2 regions of the Exiguobacterium sp. OS-77 genome follow, and region 2 is predicted to be linked to the other one. Evidence: predicted binding sites of a transcription regulator. Region 2 holds the regulator's gene; the other holds the start of a gene.
The links. The regulator LexA, encoded in region 2, represses DNA repair genes until DNA is damaged. The targets are predictions, from matches to a motif close to CGAACATATGTTCG.

Region 1 (4,433 bases), 1.4 Mb from region 2:
TCTCTTCGGCGAGATCCATCGTCTCTCCGTTGACACGAACGCGGACGAAGCCTTCCTTCTTCAAATCGTCGAGCACCTTGACGTGAGTTCCTTTTCGTCCGGAAACGATTGGCGCGAGAATTTGCAGACGCGTCCGCTCCGGTAACTCCATCACTTGGTCGACCATCTGACTGATCGTCTGGCTCGAAATCTCGATTCCGTGATTTGGACAAATCGGTTTACCAATTCGTGCGTACAAGAGACGCAGATAATCATAGATTTCTGTGACCGTTCCGACCGTCGACCGTGGGTTTTTACTCGTCGTCTTCTGGTCGATTGAAATTGCTGGACTCAGTCCTTCGATCGTGTCGACATCCGGTTTATCCATCTGTCCGAGGAACTGACGGGCATAGGCTGATAAACTTTCGACATAACGTCGTTGTCCTTCCGCGTAAATCGTGTCGAAGGCAAGCGACGATTTCCCTGACCCGGACAAGCCCGTCAAGACGACGAGCTGATCGCGGGGAATTTCGACATCGATGTTTTGTAGATTATTGACGCGAGCGCCTTTGATGATAATCTGATTCTTCTTTTCTCCCAACTTAGGCACCTGCTTTCAATTCTAATATGAGGTCGCGGAGCTCAGCAGCTCGTTCGAACTGCATGTCTTTCGCCGCTTGACGCATCTCTTGGTCAAGCTGTTCAAGCAACGTTTCGCGCTCCGGTTTTTTGAGTTTGTTGAACTTCTCGAGTTTTTCGACGGTATCGTCGCTCTCGATCGTCGTACTGATGACACCACGGACGTCTTTTTTGATCGTCTGCGGCGTAATGCCATGTTCTTCGTTGAACGCCATCTGGATCGCGCGACGGCGTTCCGTCTCATCGATTGCGCGTTGCATCGAATCGGTGACTTTATCAGCAAACAAGATGACGTGTCCTTCCGCGTTCCGCGCCGCCCGACCAATCGTTTGAATCAGCGAACGGTCCGAACGCAAGAAGCCTTCCTTATCGGCATCGAGAATCGTCACGAGTGAGACTTCCGGAATATCGAGTCCTTCTCGTAATAAGTTGATCCCGACGAGGACATCGTATTTCCCAAGCCGCAAGTCACGTATGATTTCAATCCGTTCCAGCGTCTTGATCTCCGAGTGCATGTAGTTGACCTTGACACCATTCTCTTTCAAGTAGTCGGTCAAGTCTTCTGCCATCTTCTTCGTCAGTGTCGTCACGAGAACACGTTCGTTCTTCGCGACCCGGTCACGGATGTTATCCATCAAGTAATCGATTTGTCCCGTAATCGGATGAATCTCAATCGTTGGATCAACGAGACCGGTCGGACGGATGATTTGCTCGACCATCTCTTTTGAATGTTCGAGTTCATACGGTCCTGGTGTCGCTGAGATATAGATCGCCTGACTGACTTTTTCCTCGAACTCCTCGAACCGTAACGGACGGTTGTCTTTTGCCGACGGAAGACGGAAACCGTGATCGACGAGGACTTGTTTCCGTGCCTGGTCCCCGTTATACATCCCGCGAATTTGCGGCAATGTGACGTGTGACTCATCGGCAACGAGTAAGAAGTCCTTCGGGAAGTAATCGAGCAATGTATACGGTGTTGCCCCTTCCGGCATCAAGTTCAAATGGCGCGAGTAGTTCTCGATTCCGGAACAATAGCCCATCTCACGCATCATCTCAAGGTCGTAGTTCGTCCGTTGTTCGAGCCGTTGCGCTTCGAGCAACTGATTGTCTTCGCGTAGCTTCGCAAGCTGGACCTCTAGTTCCTTCTCGATGTTCGCGATCGCCTTCTGCAGACGGGTATCCCCCGTCACGAAGTGGGACGCCGGGAAGATCGAGATGTGCTCGCGGTCCGCGACGATCTCACCTGTCAGCGGATCCATATCACGGATCCGTTCGATCTCGTCACCGAAGAACTCGACCCGGACACACTGTTCGTCGCGGGACGCCGGGAAGATTTCGACGACGTCTCCGCGGACGCGGAACCGTCCGCGCTGGAAGTCGATGTCATTACGCTCATACTGGATGTCGATTAGACGACGGAGCATCTCGTTTCGCCCCATCTCATTGCCGACACGCAGTGACAAGACGTGGTTGTTGTACTCTTCCGGGTTACCGAGACCATAGATACACGAGACAGATGCAACGATCAAGACGTCCTCCCGTTCGAACAGGGCGGACGTCGCCGAGTGACGTAGTTTATCAATCTCGTCGTTGATCGAAGAGTCTTTCTCAATGAACGTATCCGTCGATGGGACATACGCTTCCGGTTGGTAATAATCATAAAAACTAACAAAGTATTCGACCGCATTGTTCGGGAAGAATTCCTTAAACTCCGAGTAGAGTTGTCCCGCTAGTGTTTTGTTGTGGGCAAGGACGAGCGTCGGTTTCTTGATTTCCTTGATGACGTTCGAGACCGTGAACGTCTTCCCGGTACCGGTCGCCCCAAGCAACGTCTGATGTCGTTCGCCTTGTTTTAGCCCAGTCACCAATTTTTCGATTGCCGTCGGCTGATCACCGCCTGGCTCAAATGGTGAAACGAGTTCAAATTCCATCGTTTGCTTCCCCCTCATCACGTAAAAAATCTATTTTTATTGTACCACTTTACGAACAAACATTCGATTATGAAGTACTCCTTTTAGGAAGTTACCCTTTTTTTCGAAAATGCAAAAGTTTCTTTTTGCTTCGAGTGTTGATCCTCGGTTTTTCTGCCGACAAAAAAATCCCCGTCACGGCTGTTCCGTGACAGGGATTTACTCGTTAATGCAAGGACCGCACTTTAGTGCGACCATGGACCGGCTCGTTGACGAACAGGATACCAAGTTCATGATGATCTTGTTCATAGAAGGCACGTTGCGCAAACCGGATGTCGCCGTTATGGTTCATGACTTCAAGACGCAGATACGGTTTGTGTTTTTGGATCGCTTCGTAGAACGATGCTTCCGAATCGACTTTTTCGCCGTTGACCTTGTAGATGGCTTCACCCGGAATCAAGCCCATCTCAGCAGCCGGTTTATCAGGTAGCGTTCCGAGAATGACGGCACCACGCGTTCCATTGAGGAACAATGGTGTCTGTGCCCGGTTCAAGCGTTTGACCCGCTGATGCAATAAGATATGCAGGATGAGCAACAAGACGATTCCGTACAACCATTCAGCTTGTCCGGTGACGTATGCAAGAACCGTCAGTAGAATCGCGACGAGACTCGTGATCAAACGTCCTTGAACGAGCGGACGCATCAATTCTTTCGGCAACTTACCCGTAAAGAGGAAGCTGAAGCCGATTGGTAACCAAAGCACGATCGGAACGAGCTCTGGGAAGCTGTAACGTGGCCACCAGGCTTCAAGCACGTCGCCCGGAACAAAGACGAGCAAAGGCAATAGCCAAAGTTTATTCGCTGACAGCCCACCGATGAAGCGACCACGCTTCGAGACGACGAGTGACGGTGACAGGCGTCGTTGCCCGCGCCACCAGACGAGGAGACATTCCGCGACGAGCGTTAACGTCGCAAGCAATAAAATCATTTTCGGCTCAACCGCTCGAACCGGATCAAGACGTGCATCCATTAGGAACCAACCGGCAAGTCCAAGCAAGACGATCGGCCAAAGCGGTACGTTCAAGCGAACGATACCGACCAACAGCAAGACGCTCGAGAGTCCGAGTAACAACAGAGCGTATTGCGGCGTCAGCGTCAATCCGAGCCAGCCACTGACGACAGACAGGACGAGACCAATTAGTAACCCGGGTAAAAGTGTTTCGAGGACATCGCTTCGTTTACCGTGTGTCCGGGAGCGAAACAGTCCACGTTCCCGTTTAACACGCCGGATGCCGATGACCCAACTGACAAGGAGTGCTAACCACAAGGTCGGACTGGCGATGAGACTAATCGCGGTCCAACCAATTTCATCGAGTAATTCCACGCGCATTCAGACCTCTTTCCATTCCTTATTATTGAGCAGCGACCTCGAGTGCTTTTTTCCGCTGGACGTCATTCTTATCGTCCTCGAGTTTCTTCAGGAGACGCGTCTCCATCTCACCCGCTGTCTGCTGATCGATTTTTCCAGTGACGTCGAGTTTCGCATCCTTTTGCAAGGCTTCGACGGCTTGCTTCATCGTGTCACCGAAATACCCATTTTGTCCTTTTGGCTCGTAACCGATTGCTTCGAGGACGAGGTGAGCATTTTCGACTGATTTTCCATAATCGCCGACTGCGAGTGACTTTTGATCAGTCAGGATCTTCGTGACGTTGAAGTACGCCGGTTGCTTGACTTCAATCGTCGGCTTAACGCCTTTTTTATGAATCCAGTTGCCGTCCGGTGTCAGCCACTTGTTCGTCGTTAACTTCAAATCGCTACCGTCCTTCAAGTCATAGGCACTTTGGACGATACCTTTACCGAACGATTTCGTACCGACGACCTCAGCCCCGGCACCTTCCTTCAGA
Region 2 (4,433 bases):
TGCTTTGGGTGGTACTCTTCTTTCGCTCTTACAGATTAAGGCCAACTCTTACGGTCTAGCTGTTATTTTATCTCCTTTAATGTACATTTATGAATGGAATCAACTTTTAGCTTATTTAATCGTATCGGTCTTAACCTTTGTTGCTGCACTCACCATCACTTACTTTTTCGCAGTTCCTAAATCAGTTTTGGTTGCGGAACCACAAAAAGTAACTTCCAAGATATCTTGATATCAGCTGAAAACAATAAAATAGCCTTCTATATTAGACACCTACTTCTCGGGTGGTCCTATAGAAGGCTATTTTTTATTGTTTATTCCGTTCTTCTTCTTGTGCTTGTTTTAATTTCTCAGGTGTTACGTCTGTGCCCTCTTCATCGACGATCTTCATGCCCATGAGTTGGTTTTTGAACGATCCACGGAATGCTGCGAGATACGCTGCACGTAACTCTTTTTGCTCTGCCGTTTCGGCTTCTGATAACGGCTCGACTTTTGATTTATTCGCTAATGCATTGATTCGATCTAATTGTTCTTGTGATAACATGGAATCCCTCTTTCTGTACGACTCAAACTTGAGTTGTTCAATTGTATCCTTACTTTAAAAGAGGCTATAAAAAAAAGCAAGTTAACCGCGTCAGTCGACGGATAACTTGCTCTTCATTCCGGGCTAGGTGTCAGTTCGCGGTATTCAAGATATCGACGATTGACCGTTGCTTTTGAAATATCATGTCCCATCCCACGCAAGGTGATGGCGATATCTGAAAACGTCAGTCCGAGCTCTCGAAGACGTACGATTTCTTCGATCGGTACGTCCTTTCGACTACGCCCAGCGTTCTCTCCTTGGCGATTCAGATTTCGTTCCGGGCGAAAGCCTTGTTCAACAGCTCGCCGCATGCCGCGCGCGATTTTTGCGTTATGCAGTTTCCGTTGATATTCTTCCACCAGTGAGACAATCTCAAGGACCATTGCTTCTGCATCCGCAAGCTGGTATTCTCCATCGGAATCAAGTGTCATCAACCGAACACCGTGCTTCTTAAACGTGTGCAAAATAGCGATTTTCGCATTCCCTCGACCAATCCGTGTGTCATCTGTCACGAGGACCGCATCTACCGCATCACGTGTTACATGATCAAGAACCGTCAGCATCCCTTCCCGATCGACGTCATATCCACTCTCTTTTTCAGAGACGACATCCACGACATCAAAACCCTTTTGAGACGCGACCTTCGAAAGCTCCATCCGTTGGCGTTCAATCGAACTATCTTGTGCTTCTTTTTCGGTCGACACCCGACAATAAATCACGACCTTCATCGTACCTCACATCCCTGTTCGTTCTTTCACAACTTTTCCATTTTGTCATTGTTGTGCGATTGGTACAACGATTTTGCTTTTTGAGATGACGTGTTTTGTTTCAACATCATTATTTTTTATCAACCAATTGACGTACTCTTCATCTGACATCGAACCATCATTGTAGACTTCAGCGATTTGTTCGACTGTAGCGTTCTCATCGACCGTAACGGAAGCTGTCATCAGTTGCGCCACTTTTTCATCCGGGCGTGGTGTGAGTAAAAAGATCACGAAGGCAATACTTAATGCATAGAAGAGAATTGAAAAAGCATGAGTACGAATCGTATGAATCATCATGAATCCCTCCAAATATGAAATGAATGAGTTAGAATAAATGTTCGCGGAACAATTGTTCGCATAACTCATAATAAACACAGAACCCGTGTTCGGTCAACACAAAATGTCGAACAATTGTTTGTACGCTCATTTGTTCTATGTTATAGTGAATCTAGAAACATATATTCTTACATTTCAAACTTCAATCCAGAAAGAGGTGGCAATTCGTATGCGGAAAATGTCTAAGCGCCAACAAGAGATTCTCGACTACATCGTCTCTGAAGTGAAACTGAAGGGGTATCCACCATCAGTTCGTGAAATCGGAGAAGCAGTCGGACTCGCGTCTAGCTCGACGGTACACGGTCATTTGGATCGACTCGAGAAACGGGGAATGATTCGCCGTGACCCGACGAAACCACGTGCGATTGAGATATTGCTTGATAAGCCTGAAGAAATCACGGAAGCCATCGTCCATGTTCCCGTCATCGGGAAAGTCACAGCGGGTCTTCCGATTACAGCGATTGAAAACATCGAAGAACAGTTCCCGCTCCCTGCGCATTATGTAGGAAATGAGACGGTCTTCATGTTGACGATCGATGGTGAATCGATGATTAACGCAGGTATTCTTGACGGCGATCGTGTCATCGTGCGCCAACAAAACACAGCAGAAAACGGAGAAATCGTCGTAGCTATGACCGAAGATAGCGAAGCGACGGTGAAACGGTTCTTCTTAGAAGATCAACAGGTACGTCTACAACCAGAAAATGACTCGATGGATCCGATGTATTTCGATAATGTCTCCATTCTTGGTAAGGTAATCGGCGTGTATCGGACGATTCATTGACGGAGGGACCAGTTACGACTGGTCTTTTTTCATGCCTTCAGGAAATGTACATGATACCGTCAATACCGTCGCACTGACGGGTTACGTTGCGTATTCGGTCGCAACGCAACAAACCGATTGGTTACCAACCGCCATCGGTATCGCTGTCGGTACGCTTTGGTTGTCACCCGACCTCGATTTAAAGTCAGAACCGTATTATCGCTTTGGACCATTTCGAGTCCTTTGGATGCCGTACGTCAAAATCATGCCCCACCGCTCGATCTGGTCGCATGGACTGATCATCGGAGATATTATTCGGCTTCTTTATAGTGCCGCGATTCTGATTCCGCTACTATTTTTAAGTCTATATTTTCAGGTTCTTGATTCTGCTACGATTGATTCGTGGTTCGCTTCCTTGCCTGCATTCGTCGTCGGTATCATGGTGGCAAGTACGATTCATATCCTACTAGATTATTCCAGCAGTTGGTTTCGACCTAAAAAAAGAAAAAACGTCGTCGGTAACACCTCTTTTGCTTGCTTGCAAGCAGAATGAGGTGTTTTCTTATCCACTTTTTCGTATCTTTAAACATCAAAATAAAAAATTTCCATTCCTATATTTCAATTATATGTATTGAAAACGTTCTCAATTCGGAGTAATTTAAAGTAGAAAGGCCATTATCTGCTTTAATCCAAAGGGAGGGTTTTTGCATGAATAACTTTGTATTGGAAATGATCGGTACGATGATCCTCATCCTGCTCGGGGATGGAGTCGTCGCCGGTGTCGTCTTGAAAAAGACGAAATCGGAAAACAGCGGATGGATCGTCATCACGTTCGCTTGGGGTCTTGCCGTCATGACAGCAGCATTCGTCGCTGCTGAAAGTGGAGCACACTTGAACCCCGCATTGACGATCGCACTTGCTTTGAACTCTGACCTACCGTGGGCAGACGTTCCGATCTACATTGCCGGACAACTTGTCGGAGCTTTCATCGGCGCCATTCTCGTTTGGCTTCATTACATGAAACATTTTGAAGCGACTGATGATCAAGCTGCAAAACTCGGTGTGTTCGCAACAGGTCCAGCGATTCGTCATACGCCGTCGAACTTGATTTCTGAGATCATCGGGACATTTGTTCTCGTCTTCGGTATCTTGGCACTTGGTTTAACAACGTTCGGAGATGGCTTAAAACCACTCATCGTCGGTTTACTCGTCGTCGTCATCGGTCTCTCGCTCGGTGGTACAACAGGGTATGCCATCAACCCGGCTCGTGACCTTGGACCGCGTATCGCGCACGCTATCCTACCGATTCCGAATAAAGGTTCATCTGACTGGGGCTATTCATGGATTCCTGTCGTCGGTCCGATCATCGGTGGAGCGATTGCCGTGTTCATCTATCAATTGATCTACTAAGATCACATCTCACTAACACATACCGCTCAAGGGGGATTTCGAAATGGAAAACAAGTATATCCTAGCACTCGACCAAGGTACGACAAGCTCACGTGCGATCATCTTCGATCACGATGGGAAAATCGTCAACTCGGCACAACGGGAATTCAAACAGTACTTCCCACAACCAGGCTGGGTCGAGCATGATGCAAACGAAATCTGGGGTTCGATTCTTGCCGTCATGGCCGAAGCACTCGGGACAGCAGATATCAAACCTGAGCAAATCGCTGGAATCGGCATCACGAACCAACGTGAAACGACGGTCGTCTGGAACAAAGAAACAGGTAAACCGGTCTATCACGCACTCGTTTGGCAATCGCGTCAAACGTCTGGTATTTGTGACGACTTAAAAGAACAAGGTTTGAACCAGAAGTTCCGCGATAAAACAGGACTTCTGATTGATGCCTACTTCTCTGGAACGAAAGTCAAATGGATCCTCGATAATGTCGAAGGTGCGCGTGAGCAAGCAGAGAACGGTGAATTGCTCTTCGGTACGATCGATACGTGGCTCGTTTGGAAACTGTCTGGTGGAAAAACG

Region 1: a site for LexA is predicted at 2,602-2,615, ahead of uvrB (excinuclease ABC subunit UvrB). Genes of this name have one in related genera too.

What each region holds. Positions count from the first base shown of each region.
Region 1 covers NZ_DF239008.1:688,575-693,007, reverse strand. Annotated here, with positions in the region: gene uvrA (excinuclease ABC subunit UvrA) at 1-580, opposite strand, end outside; gene uvrB (excinuclease ABC subunit UvrB) at 582-2,549, opposite strand; gene EXG77_RS03275 (PDZ domain-containing protein) at 2,755-3,918, opposite strand; gene EXG77_RS03270 (S41 family peptidase) at 3,941-4,433, opposite strand, start outside.
Region 2 covers NZ_DF239008.1:2,039,858-2,044,290, forward strand. Annotated here, with positions in the region: gene EXG77_RS10540 (PTS transporter subunit EIIC) at 1-229, shown strand, start outside; gene EXG77_RS10545 (DUF896 domain-containing protein) at 305-541, opposite strand; gene EXG77_RS10550 (recombinase family protein) at 655-1,308, opposite strand; gene EXG77_RS10555 (hypothetical protein) at 1,354-1,641, opposite strand; gene lexA (transcriptional repressor LexA) at 1,853-2,467, shown strand; gene EXG77_RS10565 (metal-binding protein) at 2,499-2,999, shown strand; gene EXG77_RS10570 (MIP/aquaporin family protein) at 3,155-3,856, shown strand; gene glpK (glycerol kinase GlpK) at 3,900-4,433, shown strand, end outside.